3 regions of the Clostridium sp. TJA085 genome follow, and region 2 is predicted to be linked to each of the others. Evidence: riboswitches for the same ligand, from Rfam matches in the RefSeq annotation. Region 2 holds a riboswitch; each other region holds the start of a gene.

Region 1 (6,556 bases), on a different contig from region 2:
TTAAATCTATAAGCACAGCATCATAATCATAAAGTTCTATGCATAATCTTCCTTCACTGCCTGAAAAAGCTTGAGTAACATTATATCCTTCTTTAGTTAAAATTCTATATATTAATCCATTTATATCTTGATCATCTTCAATTATTAAAATTCTTTCTTCCCCTATGTTTTTCATCTTATCCCTCTTCTTTCAACCTTTTTATAAATAATTATAAACTTTTAAAAAAGACCTTTCTTATATTATAAATTATAACAATTATAATTATAACTACCAAATAATTAAATATTAAACTTAAGTTATAACTGTGCCACAATACTGTGTCCATAATTCTTATATGTTTTCCAATTGGATACCAATCATACACATTTAATGTTAAAGTATCAATATTATTTATATCATCAACAAAACTGCCCTTAACTAAAAAATCTACATACTTAGGTTTACCTAAATTAAATGTAGATAATTCTTTATATGGAGTATTTCCAATCGCATTAACTTCTGAATAATTTATATCATTTAAATTATTTACACTTGCATATGCTTTTATATAAGAAGAACCTTTTATAACTAATGGTTCCTCTTTATTTATATTGTATTGAACTATTAAATTAACTCCATTTCCATCAAAACATGTATAATCTGCTGCTTTCTTGTATGGTAAATATGGTATGCCAAATAAAATTATTAATAAAACTATATTTATTATAATTTTTTTCACTGTAACACTCCTTTGTTTAGTAGTCATTTGTATAATTATATAAAGTAGCATTAAAATTTATTAATCTTTATAAATTCTATTTACATCTATATCTTATTTAATATTAATCAAAACATTTAAAAACTAATATTAATAATTTAAATATTATCTTTTTTCATAACTAATATTTTATTTATTAATGATATTTTCAAGAAGACATATGCAAAAATTGCTCCAACTATACAGCTTAAGGAAAATGGTATTACATATAAAAATAATGATGCTTCTTTTCCAAGCAATAAAGATGCTATTGGATATGCAAGCATAGCACCTATGATTCCTGTCCCTATAAATTCTCCTATAACTGCAGAAAACATATTTTTAAACCATTTATAAAATAAACCTGCAAATAATGCACCAATCATACTTCCTGGAAAAGCTAACAAACTTCCAGTTCCTAATATATTCCTAATAAATGATGAAGAAAATGCATTTAAAATTGCAAACCAAGGACCTAAAGTTATTCCTGAAATAACATTTACAAAATGTTGAATTGGAGATATTTTTGCTCCAAACATAGGTATTGAAAATGTTCCAAAAAGTACAGATATTCCAATAAGCAATCCACTTAATACTAATTTGTAAGTTAAGTTTTTTTCTTTATTCATTATAAAATCCCTCCAAAATAAAAATTGAGTATAACCTTAAGGTTATACTCAATTTATTAAATATATTTATATTCATAAATAAGCACTCCCTACGTTGGTACTAACCATATCAGGTAATAAGGGTTTAGAAATTTTTAATTTCAATCTCAGCAAAACTTATGGCTCCCCTAGCTTTAAATTTATCTTTTTCTTACATCTTGTAATTCTCTTTTTAATAATTCTACTTCACAAACAAGATTATTTATATCAGACTTTAGTTTTTTTATTTCTTCTTCATATTTTATATTCTTATTAGTTGTAGTAGATTCTGTTGTGTTTATTGAACTTGTAGTTCCATCATTTGCATTATCTGGAGTTGGGTTTTGTTCACAAAAAGGATTTCCTACATTTTTATATTTTCTATTATAATATCTTCCTGGTCCATTTTGAAAATATTGTTGTTGTGCACTATATGTTAAAATAACTTGTCCTATTAACTCAAACCAGTTTCCTATAGAGTTTTGGATATTAAATGGCATATTTCCTGACATTACTTGACCAATTATATCTCCAATAAGCACAAACATTTGTGGATGTAAATCTTGAAATCCTCCTGGAACATCACTACACTGTTCATTTGGATCTGAACTTGCACTATTGTTAGAAGTTCCACTATTATTACAGTTTGAATTATTTTTATTATTAAAATTATTTTCAAATAATGATGAAAATTCATTTATAAATTCATTAAAATCATTCATTTCGTATAATCCAATTTAAATCCCTTAAATAGTACTTTCAGTTATTATAGTATTCTAAATAACCATTCTTATTACTATATATTTATTCTTCTCCAAAAACTTTTTTTCTAAGCTCAATTCCTGTCTTTGTTATTGCAACTCCCCCCATTGCAGTTTCTCTTAATGATGGTGGTAATTGTCTTCCTACTTTATACATAGCTGAAACTGTATCATCAAATGGAATTTTTGATTCTACTCCAGCCATAACTAAATCTGCTGTACAAAGTGCACTAACAGCTCCTGCTGCATTTCTTTTAGCGCAAGGAATTTCAACAAGACCTGCAACTGGGTCACACACAAGTCCTAATATATTTTTAAGAACTATTGCAGCAGCATCTAAACTTTGCTTTGTGCTTCCTCCCATCATATATACAGTAGCTGCTGATGCCATTGCAGCTGCTGAACCACATTCTGCTTGACAACCTCCTTCTGCTCCTGATACTGTTGCATTCATTGCTATAATAGTTCCTATAGCTGCTGATGCAAAAAGCCCCATAATAAGTTCATCTTCTGTTTTATTTAACTTACCACCAGCTGCTAATATAACTGCCGGAAGTATTCCACATGAACCAGCTGTAGGACAAGCAACTATTCTTCCCATTGATGCATTAACCTCTGATGATGATAATGCCATTGCCATTGCAAGTACTGTTGTTGTACCAGTTAATGTTTTATTTGATTTTAAATATTCATGTATTTTATATCCATCTCCTCCAATAAGTCCACTTACTGAATAAACTTCCTTTTCCATTCCTTCTGTAGCAGAATCAATCATAACTTTTATAGTTTTTCTCATTCTTTCTATAACAGTTTCTCTTGAATCGCCTGACTTTTCCATCTCCATCTCAATAGCATATTCTGCTAAAGAAATATTTCGTTCCTCACATATTTGTAAAAGTTCTTCTCCACTTCTTGCTTGCATTATTCTTCACCTTCCTTAACAGGATTTATCATTATTACTCTGCTTATATGTTCTATATTCTTTATTTTATTTATTGTTTCATCATCAATTCCATGATCTAATTCAAAAACCATATTTGCTCCTTGTCCCTTTTGCTTTCTAAACACACTCATAAATGCAATATTTATTCCTTTATCATAAAGAAGTGTAGTTACTTTAGATACAACTCCTGGGACATCTTTTTGAGCTATTATAAGTGTTGGATAATCTCCAGTAAACTCAACTTTATTTCCATTTACTTCACTTATTTTTATTCCACCACCACCAATTGATGAACCAATAACTTCTCTTCTTTCTCCTGATTTAGTTATCATATCAAATTTAACTGTATTTGGATGCACATCTCCTAAATCAACTTCTTCAAAAGAAAAATCTAATCCCTTTTCTCTTGCAATATTTAAAGAATCTCTAAGTCTTTTATCACTTGGCTCCATTCCAAGTATTCCTGCAACTAACGCTCTATCAGTTCCATGTCCTTTATATGTTTTGGCAAATGATCCATGAAGATAAAATATTACCTTTATAACTTCGTCTCCTGCTACCGCTCTTGCAACTTTTCCAAGTCTTGCAGCACCTGCTGTATGAGAACTTGAAGGACCAATCATTATTGGACCTAAAATATCAAAAACACCTACATTGTTCATATTTATCACCTTATCCTATGAATAAATTTTATAAACTAAAATATTTTTTATTATTTAATGAAATACTATTATTTAGTTATAGTTTAATCCATTATTATAACTTTTATCAATACTATTAAATACAGTCATTAAATTTTATTTTAAAAGCTGTTAATTTATTGTTCATACAATGATGTTATATTTAACTTACTGTTAATGCAATTTAAAATTAAGGGGTGAATTCTTATGGATTTATTTGTAATTATAGAATTAGCTTTTATAATTATCTATTCATTTGCTATTTTAAAGAATTATTTTAAAAGAAATGCACTAAAAAAAGAAGGACCTTTTGTAGTCCTTAAAAATTATAATTTATCATCAATTATATATATAATTATACTTGCTGTAATAGCTTGTATTTATATGATGTGTGTTGATCAAAGTTCAATGATTGAGAAGGTATTATCATTTATAATAATATTACTTTTAATATTAAATATATTTATAAATTCTAAATTATTACTTACACATGGTTCACTTTATTATATGTATTATAATGTTCCTTATAAAGCAATAAACTTAGTTAAATATAAGGAAAAATCAAAAGAAAGTTACTTAATTAAATTAGAGTTTGAAAAAACAGTTTTTAATTTTTCTATGAAAAAAGCATCTTTTGACGATTTTTATGAAGTATTAAAATATAAAAAAGTAAAAGTAGAAAAAGCATAACAGATTTAAAGGAGATTATATAAAAATATATAATCTCCTTTTTATTTAACTATTTTTTTAATTTTAATCCACTATTTTTATTATTTCCAGGATTAAATAAACTTTCAAAGAAATTATCAAATCCATCATCTTTTAATTCCACTACTGAATCATCATTTACATAAAATTTACTCATTGTTGATGTTATTAAATCAAATTTCTGTATATTATTTTCTTCTAATAATACATTATAAAGATAAGCTAAATGATTTTGAAGATACTCTTGCATTTCTTTTATTTCCTCATCAGTTAACTTTCCTTCCTCATAAAGTTTTTTTACTGGTCCATTTCTAAATATAAAATATGCTGATGACTTTGATATTGTTTTTATGTAATCTTTAACTTCTTTAGTTTCCATTCCTTACACCTCATTTATTTTTTCTATAATAATTTAACTACATTTGTACTAAATTAACAAGTTTCTCTCTATCTTCAATTTATTATTTTTTAATATTTATAGCACTACTACCTTTTTTAATTATATTACTATATAAAAATTCTAAAATAAAAAGAGGCTTAAAGCCCCTTTCATTTTAATATTTATAAAAACAACTACCTCCAATAAATTCACGTAGTATTGAATTTTCTGGAACTTTATCTATTGCTACTTCTTTAAAGAAATTTAATAATGATATAAGCCTTTGGGCCTCATTATATACACTACTTTCTTTTGTTATTTTTTTTAGTTCATTTAAAGCATATGGTTTTAAAACTGAAAGCTCATAAACAAGTGTTGAATTAAACATATCATCGGCTTCTTCTTGATATATAAAAATATTTTTCTTTTCTCCATTTTTTATTGAAGGCCACATCATTAATGTTTCTTCTCCACCATATCCTCTTGATAAAAAGTCTCTAACTATTCTTCTTATTTTTCTTACATCAGTTGTTGGTATTCTATTATGATTATCTAAATTTAATTGAGTTAAAGCAGAAATATATACTTTATGCTTATATTCATTTCCTATTGATTGAGTTAATACAGGATTCAAAGCATGTATACCTTCCAAAACAAGTATTCCATTTTGAGGTAACTTAACTTTATGTCCACACCACTCTCTCTTTCCTTTTTTAAAGTTATATGTTGGTATTTCTACTTCCTCACCATTTAACAACCTTTCTAAGTGCTCATTTAAAGTTTTAAGATCTACTGAATATATTGATTCAAAATCATAATCTCCATTTTCATCTCTTGGACTATCTTCTCTATTTACAAAATAATCATCTATACTAAGAGGAACTGGCATAAATCCATTTACTCTTAGCTGTATACTAAGTCTATTTGCGAAAGTAGTCTTACCAGAAGATGATGGTCCTGCAATTAATACCATTTTAACCCCGCTTTTATCTGATATTCTATCTGCTATTTCTGCTATCTTTTTTTCATGAAGTGCTTCAGAAACTAATATTAAATCTTTAAGACCATTATACAGTATCTTTTCGTTTAAGCTTCCAACTTCCCCAACATCTAATATTGATAACCATTTTTCTGTTTCATAAAATATATTAGATAGTCTTTTTTGTTCCTTATATGGTGGTAAACTATTTAAATTATCCTCAGTAGGTCTTCTCAATATAAAGCCTGGCTCATAAAACATTAAATCCCAAGCTTTTATTACTCCAGTTGAATATGCCATTTCTCCATAAAAATAGTCATATCTTCCTTCTAATTCATATAAATTTACATTTTCAAAATCTACACTTTCTAAAAGTTTAACTTTATCATCCATTTTATAATTTTTAAATATATCTATCGCTTTTTTTCTTGATACTTTTATTTTATTTATAGGTATATCCTTTTCTATAATATTCTTCATATTTTCTTTTATTTTTATAATGTCATCGTAACATAAAGCTTTTTCTTTATGAATTTCTCCAAAAATGCCTTTGCTTATTGAATGCTCTATTGTTATTTTTGAATCTTTAAATAAATCTAATGCTGCTTTTATAAAAATAAATTGTAATGTTCTTGTGTACACATTCATTCCTTCTACAGTATTAAAATAAACTTTTTCTAATTTTCCACTAGAAGGTATTTCCTTCATTAGTTCATAATACT
Region 2 (6,556 bases):
TTCAGAAGTTAAAGCATATCCAGGAGAAGATGAATTATTAGCTTTAGCACAAGGTGCTATAAGAGTATTAAATGGTGAAGAAGAAGCTAAAGTTTATTAATTAATTTAGTTTTGAGAATAGATATTAATTTATTAATCCGTTGAATAAAAAAAAGAGATATGTCTATAATGTAGATGTATCTCTTTTTTAGATACATAATACCTAATTATTGGAGGTTATTATGAGGACAAGCTTAAATTTTGAAAATCAATTAACTATGATAGCTCAGATGACAAATGATTCTAGGTTTCAAGTTTTAGAATATGATGAGTTAAATGGTGCTGTTGATGTAGATACGGCTTTTGATTTAAATATTATGAAAAAAAGTGGAATTAAATTAAAACAAATAAGAATAATATTAAATGAAAGTCGTGTTAAAGTAGAAAGTGGAGCTTTAAGTTACATGAAAGGTGACATAAATATAATAAATAAAACTGGAGGTTTAATTGGTATATCAAAAAAATTTATATCAAGCAAATTGACAGGGGAGGAAATGTTCAAGCCTACATATGAAGGTAGTGGAGAAATTTTTTTAGAGCCATCTTTTAAACATTATGCACTTATAGAACTTCAAGATGATGAGATAATAATAGATGATGGAATGTTTTTGGCAAGTGAAGAAGAGGTTTATTTAGAAGCAACTGGTCAAAAAACATTTTCTGCTGTACTTTTTGGAGAAGAAGGTTTATTTCAAACAAAAGTTTATGGAAGTGGAATTGTTGCATTAGAACTTCCTGTACCAGAAAATGAAGTTTTTGTTTGTAGATTAAATAATGATACTTTAAAAATTGATGGTAGTTTTGCAATTTTAAGAAGTGGAAATATAAAGTTTTCAGTAGAAAAGTCTGCAACTTCAATGATAGGAAGTGCAGCAAGTGGAGAAGGATTTTTAAATGTTTATAGGGGAACTGGTGAGGTATGGTTAGTTCCAACTAAAATAGTTTATGATAAAATTAGAGAGATAAATAAAAAAGATAATTTTAAAAGAGAAGATTTTTATGATAAATAATGTAAATTCTTTTGTGTAATAAAGTTGTGAATTATTAAATTAAAGATGATATAATATAGGGTATATTTATAAAGTACGGAGGAGAAATTATGAGTACACTAAATTCAAAGATAAAAGGTGAGGATATAGAGTTACTTTTTGAATGTATATTAAAATTAGAAAATAAGGATGAATGTTATAAGTTTTTTGAAGATATAGCAACAATTACTGAATTAAAAAGCTTATCTCAAAGAATATGGGTAGCTAAGTTATTGAAAGAAAAGAAAACTTATACAGAAATTGCAGAAGAAACAGGAGCTAGTACTGCTACTATAAGTAGAGTAAATAGATGTTTAAATTATGGAAGTGACGGATATAAAATTATTTTAGATAGAATTAATAATGAAAAAGTTGTCAATAAATAATGAAACAAATATAATATAGTAGTAGAAAAGTTAAAAATAGTTAACTTAAAAGAACAGAAAGAGGTAAATTTTTATGAGTAGAATGTTTGGAACTGATGGAGTAAGAGGAGTAGCAAATACAGAACTTACTGCTGAACTTGCATATAATTTAGGAAGAGCTGGAGCTTATGTATTAACAGAAGGTGCTCATAAACCCAAAATATTAGTTGCAAAAGATACTAGAATATCAGGGGATATGTTAGAGGCTGCATTAGTTGCTGGTATATTATCTGTTGGAGCAGAAGCAGTTGTGCTTGGAGTTATACCAACACCAGCAGTTGCACACTTAACTAGAGAGTATGGAGCAGATGCTGGAGTTATGATATCAGCTTCACATAACCCAGTAGAATATAATGGTATAAAATTCTTTAACAACAAAGGTTACAAGCTTTCTGATGAACTTGAAGATGAAATACAAAGAGTAATAGAATCAGGTTTTGAAGGAGTACCAAGTCCAGTAGGAACAGCACTTGGAAGGGAAAGAGTAGAAGTTTCAGCTTTAGAAGATTATATTGAGTTTGCAAAAAGTACAACAGCAGTAAATCTTTCAGGATTAAAAATAGCATTAGATTGTGCAAATGGAGCGGCATATAAAGCAGCTGTGCAAGCTTTTAGAGATTTAGGAGCAGAAGTTTATGTTATAAATGATAATCCAGATGGAACAAATATAAATGAAAATTGTGGATCAACTCATCCAGAAGAACTTATGGAATATGTGGTTAAAAAGGGTTGTGATGTTGGATTCGCATTTGATGGAGATGCAGATAGATGTTTAGCTGTTGATGAAAAGGGAAATTTAGTTAATGGAGATTTTATATTAACTTTATGTGCTAAATATTTAAAAGAAATAGGAAGACTTAAAGAAGACACTTTAGTAGTTACGGTTATGAGTAATTTAGGACTAGATATTGCTTGTAAAGAATTAGGAATAAAAACTGTAAAAACTAAAGTTGGAGATAGATACGTATTAGAAGAAATGCTAGATAAGGGATACGTAATTGGTGGAGAGCAATCAGGTCATATTATATTCTTAGAATGTAATACAACAGGAGATGGATTAGTTACTGCATTACAAGTTGCATCAATATTAAAGAGAAGCAATAAAACTTTAAGTGAGTTATGTTCAATTATGAGAGAGCTTCCTCAAGTTTTAGTAAATGCAACAGTACCTAATGATAAAAAAGATATTTACTTAAAGGATGCTGAAATAATAGCTGAAATAGAAAGAATGGAAAAATTAATGGATGGAAGAGGAAGAGTTTTGATAAGACCTTCAGGAACAGAACCATTAGTTAGAGTTATGCTAGAAGGTGAAGATCAAGAAGAAATAGATAAGATAGCTCATAACTTAGCTGATATGATATTAGATAAGTGTAAATAAATTTTAATTATAGTTAAAATGAGAAGTTATTTTAAAATAACTTCTCATTTTTTTATACAGCTTTTATTGAATTATCAGTAAACTCGGGGTTTAAGGTTCTTAATAATCTACTTATTGGAATAAGTTTTAAAATAATCATGCATATTATCATTTCAGCTCCAACTAAAGGAAGATTTACTACTGCTGAATATAATAACGCACCCATTTCAGCTGGGGCAAATGAACCAAAGAACACGACTCCTGATATAAAGTGACATAAAAATTTTGTAAAGAATGCTACAAACACACCAAGCATTCTATGATTTTTTCTGAAATAATTTATTCCAGCAAGTCCCATAGCTAGCGATGGTAATGGATAATCAAAAAGCATTTGAATTGGATGTATTATATATGGATCAGTGAATAAATTAATTATTCCGTACAGAAATCCAGTTAAAAAACCTATTTCTTTACCATAAGCAAATGCTATTATAAGTATTGGTACCATACAGCCTAAGGTTATACTTCCTCCTTGAGGAAATCTATATAGTCTAAAAACATTAAGAATTGTAGAAAGTGCTAAGGCGATAGCTATATTGGTCATTATCCTTGCATTTAATTTAATTTTTCTAAATTTAAATAAAGCAAAGAATAGAACCAAACAAGCGATTATAGTTAGTATAGACATAGGACTTTCTAAAATTGTCCTAAATTTTTCAGGGATATTTGTATAAAGATTTGTAAATCTTTCTCCCCAATCATTTAAAAATTCCATAAAAAAACCTCCTATTTGTGCTAGAAGGACGTAAAAGAACTGAGTCTTTTGCTTTCCTACGCCGGTATTATCCAGATCAGGTTAAAGGGTTAATGCTAATATATAAGCATTTCTCAGCCACAAAGGCACCCCTAGCACATAAAATAATATTTTATTGACAAGCTTATTGTAATATTACAGGTTTATAATGTCAATAAATTTCAAACATTAAATGAAATATAAGTTAATAAGTGGTAAAATTTAATGGTGATTAAAGCTTATAAAAATAATTATAGTATATAGTTGGATTTAAATAATCGTATTAAAATACAAATAGCTATAAACTTTTTATCATATAGACTGGAGAAAATGTAATTTAAAATACGAATATAATTTTTTTATTTATATGTTGAGTTAGCAAGAACATCATTTATAGAATAGGTCATGTATCTAAGTTAAGAAATTTTCCTGAATATATTAAAGGAGTGAATTAAGTTAATAATAGATAGAGTAATTTAAAATAGTAATTATTATTTTAAATATATAGTTAAAGCATCTATAAAGATTAAATAAAAATATTAAAATGAAAAGGTGATTAAAGTGAAAATATATGATTTAACACATTATTTAGAAGATAATATGACTTCTTATTCAGAAGAAGAAGGATATTTTAAAAAAGAATTAAGTACAATAGATAAGGAGGGATACAATGTATTAAAAATATCTTTATCATCACATACTGGAACTCATATGGATTTTCCAAAACACGTATTTAGTGATGGGAAATTCTTAGATTCTTTTAATGTAGAAGATTTTATAGGAAGAGCATATATGATAAATTGTAAAGAAAGAAATATAATAGATTTAAAGTTTATTTTAAAGTATAAAAAAGAAATAGAAGAGTGTGATTATTTAATATTAAATACAGGATATGAAAAATATTGGAATGATAAAAAATATTTTTTAAATTATCCTATATTATCTTATGAAGCATCAAGATTTCTTAGTAACATAAGAACATTAAAAGGCATAGGGATCGACTGTATATCTATTGATTGTGAAGATGATGAAAAGTTAATAAATCATAAAAATCTTTTGAAAAATAATAAGCTTATAATAGAAAACCTTTGTGGATTAGATAAAATAAATGGTAATTTTAAGATAATAATAGCACCATTAAAAATAAAATCTGGAGATGGAGCACCTTGCAGAGTTTATGGAATAAATAATTAAAGAAAATATAAGTTAAAGAAGACTTCAATTAAAAATAAAATTTTAATTAAACTTAAAAGCTAGTTAGAAATCTAACTAGCTTTTTTTTTGGTTGCGGGAGCAGGACTTGAACCTACGACCTTCGGGTTATGAGCCCGACGAGCTACCAACTGCTCCATCCCGCGATATTTATTTAAATCATTCAGTAGGTTAACTATACTCCTAAATAAACACTTTGTCAACTAATTTATAAAATTATATAATTTTTACTTCTTTATGACCACAAGTAGGGCATTTAAAATTAATCTTTTCTATCTTTGAATTATCATAAGCATATAAGTATTCATTCATAATATCTCCACAAATAGGACAAATTAAAGTTTTTGAATTATTATTTGAAATTTTAGTTTTATTATTCATGATATCATCTCCTAAAAATAAGATATCACATTACTGAAAAAAGTAAAATGAAAATATTACTTTAAAAAAATAGAAAAAGCTGATATTATATCAATAAAGTTAAATCATAGTAAACATATAGGAATACTAAGAATATAATTTAGAATTAAGTTTATTTTAAAGGTAAATACTAATAAAAAGGAGGTATTACTTTGGAGATTTATTTAGATAATTCTGCAACTACAAAACCTTATAAGGAAGTAATTGAAGTTATGGGAGATGCAATGGAAAAATATTATGGTAATCCATCATCTTTACATAAGATAGGAATAAAAGCAGAAAAAAAGTTAGATGAATGTAGAGAATACATAGCTAGTACTATAAATGCAAATAAAGACGAAATTTATTTTACTTCTGGTGCAAGTGAAGGAAATAATTTAATTATAAAAGGTATACCAAAGAGCGGAAATCATGTTATAACAACTAAATTTGAACATCATTCAGTTCTTAAAGTATATGAGGATTTAGAGAAAAAAGGTATTAATGTTACATATTTGGATGTTGATAAAGATGGAATGATTTCTTTAAAGCAATTAGAAGATTCAATAAACAAAGATACAGTACTTATATCTATAATGTTTGTAAATAATGAAATTGGTTCTATTCAAGATATAGAAAAAATAGGAAAACTTATAAAAGAAAAGAGTAGTAGAGCGAAATTTCATGTTGATGCAGTTCAAGCTTATGGAAAATTTTTTATAAATGTTAAGAAAATGAATATAGATATCCTAACTACAACAGGACATAAATTTCATGGTCCTAAGGGAACTGGTTTCTTATATTTAAAAAAAGGAATAAGACCAAATTCTTTAATACATGGAGGAAGTCAAGAAAGTGGATTAAGAGCTGGCACTCATAATGTTCCAGGAATAATTGCACTTAAAAAGGCGTGTGAAATATCTTATGGTCATATATTAGAAAATTATGAGAATGTTCTAGAATTAAAGGCATATATGATAAATAAATTAAAAGAAATAGATAATATTTATATAAATAGTCCTAATGATGAAAAACACTCTCCATATATATTAAATATTACATTTAAAGGGGTAAGAGCTGAAGTGTTACTTCATATGTTAGAAGAAGATAACATATATGTTTCAACTGGATCTGCTTGTACATCAAAGACTAATATAGCAAGTGGAAGTTATGTTTTAAAAGCAATTGGTCTTTGTGATAAAGATGCTGAAGGTGGAGTAAGATTTTCTTTTAGTGAAGATAACACAAAAGAAGAAATTGATATAGTTATAAATAATTTAAAAAGGTCATTATCATTTTT
Region 3 (6,556 bases), on a different contig from region 2:
CTTCAGTATTTGTAAAGGTAGAAGATAATAAATCTTCAAATAGTAATGAAGAAAAATCAGAAAATGAATCAGTAAAGTATCGTTGTTCAGTATGTGGATATGTACATGAAGGAGAATTACCAGAAGGCTTTATATGTCCAGTTTGCAAAAGCCCTGCTTCAGTATTTGTTAAAGTAGAGACACAAAGTGAGTTAACTAATAAATATAAAGGAACTAAGACAGAAAAAAATTTAATGGAAGCATTATCAGGTGAATCAATAGCTAGAAATAAATATACTTTTTTTGCTGATGTTGCAAAAAGTGAAGGCTATGAACAAATTTATGAATTATTTTTAAAAACAGCTGGCAATGAAAGAGAACATGCTAAATTATGGTTTAAAGAACTTGGAAATCTAGGAGATACAATGAAAAATCTTCTTCACGCTGCTGAAGGTGAACATTACGAATGGTCAGATATGTATGCTAGATTTGCAAAGGATGCAAGTGAAGAAGGCTTCTTTGATTTGGCAGAAAAGTTTATAGAAGTATCAAAAATAGAAAAATCACATGAAGATAGATATCGTAAACTTTTAAATAATATAGAAAATAAAAATGTATTTAAAAAAGATGAAAAAACAATATGGGAATGTTTAAATTGTGGATTCCTTATAGAAAGTATAGAAGCTCCAGAAGTTTGTCCAGTATGTAATTATTCACAAGGTTTCTTTGAAGTTAGAGCAGAAAATTATTAGTATAAATTTAATTATATATAAATCAAATTTAAATAGTCATTAAATTCAAAGAGAAATTAAATTAGTATTATCGTTTAAAAATATAGAAAATACTAATTTAATTCCTTTTTGTTTTAAAGAAATATATAAATAACAATTAAAGCTATTATTAGTATAATGAAAATAAAGTAAAGTAAATAATTCGATATAGTATTTTTATTAGAAACATTATTCATTTCTTTATTATTTAAAATTTTAAGTTTATGAATTTTTTTAAGTAAACTTAAGTAATTACCCGAACGCGGTTCATATTGAATTTTAGGATGTCCATAAATTTTAAGTTCTAGTAATGGTTCATTATAATCTTTTAAATATAAATTTAAATACTCAATCTCATCAAAAGATATTTCATTAAGAGAAATTTTATCATAATTTTCTTTTGTATTTATTAGATATAATTTTTTATTACTTAAAACAAATATAGTATTCCATATAGATTTGTCATTAAGTAAAGATTTGGAAGAATTTTTTTCTTCACTTTTAGCGCTATAATTTAGTGTTTCAAAATAGCCCTCAAATTTTTCTTCATTTCTCAAAATATTTTTTACTTCCAATAAATTTTTTTGAAGATTATACTCCTTTAATTCTAATAAGGTACCTTCTTTTAAACTAGTCATAAAAATATATCCCCTCTATTTGTGTAAAGTTAGTTATTGAGTTAAAAAATAAACAATATTAAGTAACATATTAATTATACGAAAATAAAAGGAAAAATGAAACAAATTTTACCATTAATAAAGAGGGAAATATTTAAATAAAAATTTAATTGAATTAAATAAAAAGTTACAAAAGTTGAATTTTTTTAAAATTATAATTGATAATTATTTACAACTATATACAAAATATATAAAATTTATATATAAAATAATATAATTTATATAAATTTTATATAAGGGGGAAGGGAGTATGTTTAGAAGAACTGTTGGAAATGTTATTACATTAGAAGTTAGAGAAGATTATAAAAGAGAAACTTTAATAAATAATATTAAGATGAATAATAATGATGATTATTTTGAAGAAATAGATTTTGAACAAGATTTACCTAAAGAAAAGGTTAGAGATAGTTTTATAGTAATAGGAAACGAGGAAAATGAAGAGTATGAAGCTATAGTTGCATATGAATCTGAATTAGAGGCTTATAGAGCTTATAAAAATATTTCTTGCAAAAATAAAAAGATAATAAAAGGAACAGCTATTTACGGGGACCTTTTTGGAATGAGAGTATTATTAGGATATGAATAAATATAAAAAAGAAAGACTTTAGTTTAAACTAAAGTCTTTTTTCGTTTACATAAAATTAACATAGAAAAAATTTATAGTTTAAAAAGTTATGATATCATTTAAATGTATACGTTAACAAATAAAGCGTTATAAATTGGCATAATAAGGGGAGTTTAGAATTTATGGATTTACAAAAAGAATTACCAGAAGTATTTAATGAATTTGGAGAAGTAAGAAGAAATGGCTTTATTAAAGCAAAAGAGTTAAAGGATAAGGATATACCTTTAATAGGAGTATTTTGTACTTATTTTCCACAAGAACTTGCTTTAGCTATGGGAGCAGCAACAGTTTCACTTTGTGCAAGCTCTGATGAAACAATACCAGATGCTGAAAAAGATTTACCACGTAATCTTTGTCCTTTAATTAAATCAAGTTATGGTTTTGGAAAAACTGATAAGTGTCCTTATTTTTATTTTTCAGATTTAGTAGTTGGAGAAACAACATGTGATGGAAAGAAAAAAATGTATGAATATTTAAGTGAATTTAAACCTGTACATGTTATGCAACTGCCAAATTCACAAACAGAAGATGGATTAAGCTTATGGAAAAATGAAATAATAAAACTTAAAGAAAAACTTGAAGAAATGTTTGATGTTAAAATTACAGAAGAAGATATTAAGAGAGCTATAAAAATAAAAAATGAAGAAAGAAAAGCTTTAAAGAGATTTTATGAATTAGGTAAAAAAGACCCAGTTCCATTACTTGGACAAGATATATTTAAAGTATTAAATGGAACTACTTTTAGTTTTGAAAGAGAAAAAATACCAGCACAAATGGATGAATTAATAGAAAAAATTAATTCTGAATATGAAAAAGAGAAGAAGTATGATAAAAAGCCACGTATTTTAATTACAGGATGTCCAATTGGAGGAGCTACTGAAAAAGTAATTAAAGCTATTGAAGATAATGGAGGATATGTTGTTGCACTTGAAAATTGTAGTGGAGCAAAAGCAGTTGAAGATTTAGTAGATGAAGAAAATCCAGATGTTTATGATGCATTAGCTCGTAAATATTTATCTATTGGATGTTCATGTATGACTCCTAATCCAAATAGAATTAAGCTTTTAGATAAAATGATAGATGAATATAAAGTTGATGCTGTTGTTGATGTAATATTAACAGCTTGTCATACATACAATGTTGAAACTTTATCAATTAAGAGATTTGTAAATGATGAAAAGAAAAAGCCTTATATGAGTGTGGAAACTGATTTCTCATCATCAGATATTGGACAATTAAATACTAGAATGGCTGCATTTATTGAAATGCTTTAGGAGTTTTATGGAAATATATACTTTAGGAATAGATTCAGGCTCCACAACAACAAAGGGAGTTTTATTTGATGGAAATAAAATAGTTGAAACTTTAATAATAAAAACTGCAGCTAAGCCAAAGGAAAGTATTTATAAAGTATTTAATAAGCTTTATAGTGACAAAGTTAAATATGTAGTTACAACTGGATATGGAAGAAAGCTTTTAAAAGAGGCAAACAAGCAGGTTACTGAAATAACTTGTCATGCAAGGGGAGCTGCTTTTTTAAATCCTAACATAAGAGCTGTAATAGATATTGGTGGACAAGATTCAAAGGCTATTTTACTTGATAAGTCATTAAATGTTGTAGATTTTTTAATGAATGATAAATGTGCAGCTGGAACAGGAAGATTTATAGATGTTATGATGAGAATACTAGAAGAAGATATTAATAATATTGATGAATTTATAACGAATAAGACACCTGTAAATATATCAAGTATGTGCACTGTATTTGCAGAAAGTGAAATAATAAGTCTTCTAGCAAATGATGTTGATAGAGGAGATATTGCCCTTGGAGTTGTTCATTCAATTAGTAAAAGAACAGCTAATTTTGCAAATAGATTAAATTTAGAAGGTGATATATTTTTTAGCGGTGGACTTGCTAACTCAAAAATATTTAAAGATACAATAGAAAGTTACTTAAATAAAAATGTATACACTCATAAATTAAGTCAATTTGTAGGTGCAATTGGAGCTGCTGTAATTGGATGGCAAAAAATAAACTAATAAAAATGTTGAATAAAATTTTATATAGTGCTAAAATTAACCTGTAAAAATTAAATAATTTAAGACACAGGGGGGCTGGGATTTGGCCAGCTGAGATTGAAAACCTTAAAATTTTCTGACCCTATGAACCTGAGATGGATAATACCAGCGTAGGAAGATGTTTGAATATATTTTAAGTATTTTTGTATATTGAGGTACAAGCGTTTTCTGCTTGTACCTTTTTTATTTTAAATATATTTAAAAAATCTTCTATAAAATTAGTAGAAGGATAGGTGTTAAATGTGAAAAATGTTTTAACTATTGCAGGATCAGATAGCTGTGGAGGAGCAGGAATACAAGCTGATTTAAAAACCTTTAGTGCAAATGGAGTTTATGGAATGAGCGTAATAACTGCTATAACTGCTCAAAATACTATGGGAGTATTTAAAGTACAAGATATTGATGAAGAAATTATTGGAGCTCAAATTGATGCAATTTTTGAGGATATTAATGTTGATGCGGTAAAAATTGGTATGGTATCAAAAATTTCTACAATTAACATAATAAGTGAGAAATTAAAAAAATATAAACCTAAAAATTTAGTTTTAGACCCAGTAATGATATCAAAGAGTGGTTATTCTTTATTAAAGCCAGAATCAAAAAGTGCATTAATTAAAGAGCTTATTCCTTTAGCTTATGTAATTACTCCAAATTTACCAGAAGCTTTAGAAATAATAAGTGAAGTAAATTCAGAAAAGGTAGAAATAAAAACAGTTGAAGATATGGAGCTTGCTGCTAAAGAAATTTATAAACTTGGTTGTAAAAATGTATTTTTAAAGGGTGGACATATGGAAGGAGATAAAGCTGTTGATATTTTATATGATGGAGAAAACATATATAAGTTTTATGCAGAAAAAATAAATACAAAAAACACTCATGGAACAGGCTGTACTATATCATCTGCAATAGCCTCAAATTTAGCTTTAGGCTTTAGTATTGAAGAAGCTATTAAAAGGTCAAAGGATTATATAACAATAGCTATTATTCATTCCCTAGATATAGGACATGGTGTTGGACCAACAAACCATTTTTATGAATTATATAAAAAGGCAGGGTTAATAAATGAATAACAAGAAATTTGGATTTTTTACATTATCTTTTTTATGGTTTGGAGCAGCTATTTCAATAGCTGAAATATTAACAGGAGGTTTACTTGCCCCTCTTGGGTTTACAAAAGGATTAGAAGTGATAATTGTTGGACATTTAATTGGAACTATAATATTAGTTCTTGGTGGGTTTATAGGATTTAAAGAAGGTGTACCTGCTATAACATCAACAAGAATATCCTTTGGAAAATATGGAACTTATTTATTTTCTATATTAAATGTACTTCAGCTTATTGGATGGACAGCCGTTATGATAAGAGCCGCTGCTACATCAGTTCAATTAATAACAAAAAGTATTTGGGGATTTGATAATTTATTTATTTGTATTATTTTAATTTCTATTTTAACTGGTATATGGATATGGTTTGGTAGAGATGGTATGAAAAATTTAAATGTTATAGCTGTAAGTTTATTATTTATTTTAACTTTAGTACTTGGTTTTATAATATTTAAAGATGGAGCGGTATTTTCAAAAACTTTTGATGGTGAAATATCTATAGGACAAGCTTTGGAATTAAATATAGTTATGCCTCTTTCATGGCTTCCTCTTATTGCAGATTATACAAGATTTGCAAAGAACGGAAAAAGTGCTGTATTTGGAAGTTTTATAGGTTATTTTTTAGGCAGTTCATGGATGTTTATAATAGGTCTTGGAGCTTCAATAGTTTCAAATAGCTCAGACCCATCTTACATAATGCTTGCTTCTAATTTAGAAATTATAGCACTTGGCATTATAGTGTTATCAACGGTAACAACTACATTTCTAGATATATATTCAGCAGGTATATCATTTTTAAATATAATGCCAAAACTAAATGAAAGAAAAATTGGACTTATTATGACTATTATAGGAACTATAGTAGCACTATTAGTTCAAATGGAAAACTATGAAGGTTTCTTGTATGCAATAGGTTCAGTTTTTGCACCTTTATTTGCAATTTTAATTTCTGATTATTTTTTACTTAAGAGGAGACTTGAAAAAAATGTTCTTATAAATATTAAATCAATTATTGTATGGATAATTGGAATAATTATTTATTACATATTTATAAAATTAGATTTTATTATTGGATCAACTTTACCAGCTATGATTATAACAGCATTTATAAATATTATATTTTCAGGGAGGGTATTTAAATGGAGAATTTTAGAGAAATAAATGGAGTATTAAAAAATTTAAGAGAGGGTAGTCCTCTTGTTCATCATATAACAAATTATGTTACAGTAAATGATTGTGCAAATGTAACTTTAGCAATAGGTGCATCTCCTGTTATGGCTGATGATATTAATGAAGTATATGATATGGTATCAATAGCATCT

What was found. Region 2 has a riboswitch for thiamine pyrophosphate ahead of thiT (energy-coupled thiamine transporter ThiT). Riboswitches for the same ligand answer to the same signal wherever they lie in the genome.
Region 1: linked by a shared signal. The riboswitch ahead of thiW (energy coupling factor transporter S component ThiW) and the one ahead of thiT (energy-coupled thiamine transporter ThiT) in region 2 are both predicted to bind thiamine pyrophosphate.
Region 3: linked by a shared signal. The riboswitch ahead of thiD (bifunctional hydroxymethylpyrimidine kinase/phosphomethylpyrimidine kinase) and the one ahead of thiT (energy-coupled thiamine transporter ThiT) in region 2 are both predicted to bind thiamine pyrophosphate.

Annotation. Positions count from the first base shown of each region.
Region 1 is NZ_JBZEEZ010000004.1:161,051-167,606, forward strand. It holds gene AC4FQW_RS11205 (response regulator transcription factor) at 1-175, opposite strand, end outside; gene AC4FQW_RS11210 (hypothetical protein) at 210-719, opposite strand; gene thiW (energy coupling factor transporter S component ThiW) at 857-1,366, opposite strand; TPP riboswitch at 1,435-1,545, opposite strand; gene AC4FQW_RS11220 (hypothetical protein) at 1,546-2,106, opposite strand; gene sdaAA (L-serine ammonia-lyase, iron-sulfur-dependent, subunit alpha) at 2,189-3,067, opposite strand; gene sdaAB (L-serine ammonia-lyase, iron-sulfur-dependent subunit beta) at 3,067-3,750, opposite strand; gene AC4FQW_RS11235 (hypothetical protein) at 3,976-4,458, shown strand; gene AC4FQW_RS11240 (hypothetical protein) at 4,508-4,855, opposite strand; gene AC4FQW_RS11245 (nucleoside kinase) at 5,031-6,556, opposite strand, start outside.
Region 2 is NZ_JBZEEZ010000003.1:118,254-124,809, reverse strand. It holds gene buk (butyrate kinase) at 1-100, shown strand, start outside; gene AC4FQW_RS09915 (AIM24 family protein) at 222-1,049, shown strand; gene AC4FQW_RS09910 (YerC/YecD family TrpR-related protein) at 1,139-1,453, shown strand; gene glmM (phosphoglucosamine mutase) at 1,527-2,873, shown strand; gene thiT (energy-coupled thiamine transporter ThiT) at 2,926-3,627, opposite strand; TPP riboswitch at 3,664-3,770, opposite strand; gene AC4FQW_RS09895 (cyclase family protein) at 4,207-4,839, shown strand; tRNA gene AC4FQW_RS09890 (tRNA-Met) at 4,928-5,003, opposite strand; gene AC4FQW_RS09885 (hypothetical protein) at 5,074-5,238, opposite strand; gene AC4FQW_RS09880 (cysteine desulfurase family protein) at 5,430-6,556, shown strand, end outside.
Region 3 is NZ_JBZEEZ010000001.1:698,295-704,850, reverse strand. It holds gene rbr (rubrerythrin) at 1-731, shown strand, start outside; gene AC4FQW_RS03780 (hypothetical protein) at 845-1,387, opposite strand; gene AC4FQW_RS03775 (hypothetical protein) at 1,677-2,012, shown strand; gene AC4FQW_RS03770 (double-cubane-cluster-containing anaerobic reductase) at 2,174-3,325, shown strand; gene AC4FQW_RS03765 (acyl-CoA dehydratase activase) at 3,333-4,091, shown strand; TPP riboswitch at 4,150-4,265, shown strand; gene thiD (bifunctional hydroxymethylpyrimidine kinase/phosphomethylpyrimidine kinase) at 4,373-5,200, shown strand; gene cytX (putative hydroxymethylpyrimidine transporter CytX) at 5,193-6,395, shown strand; gene thiM (hydroxyethylthiazole kinase) at 6,374-6,556, shown strand, end outside.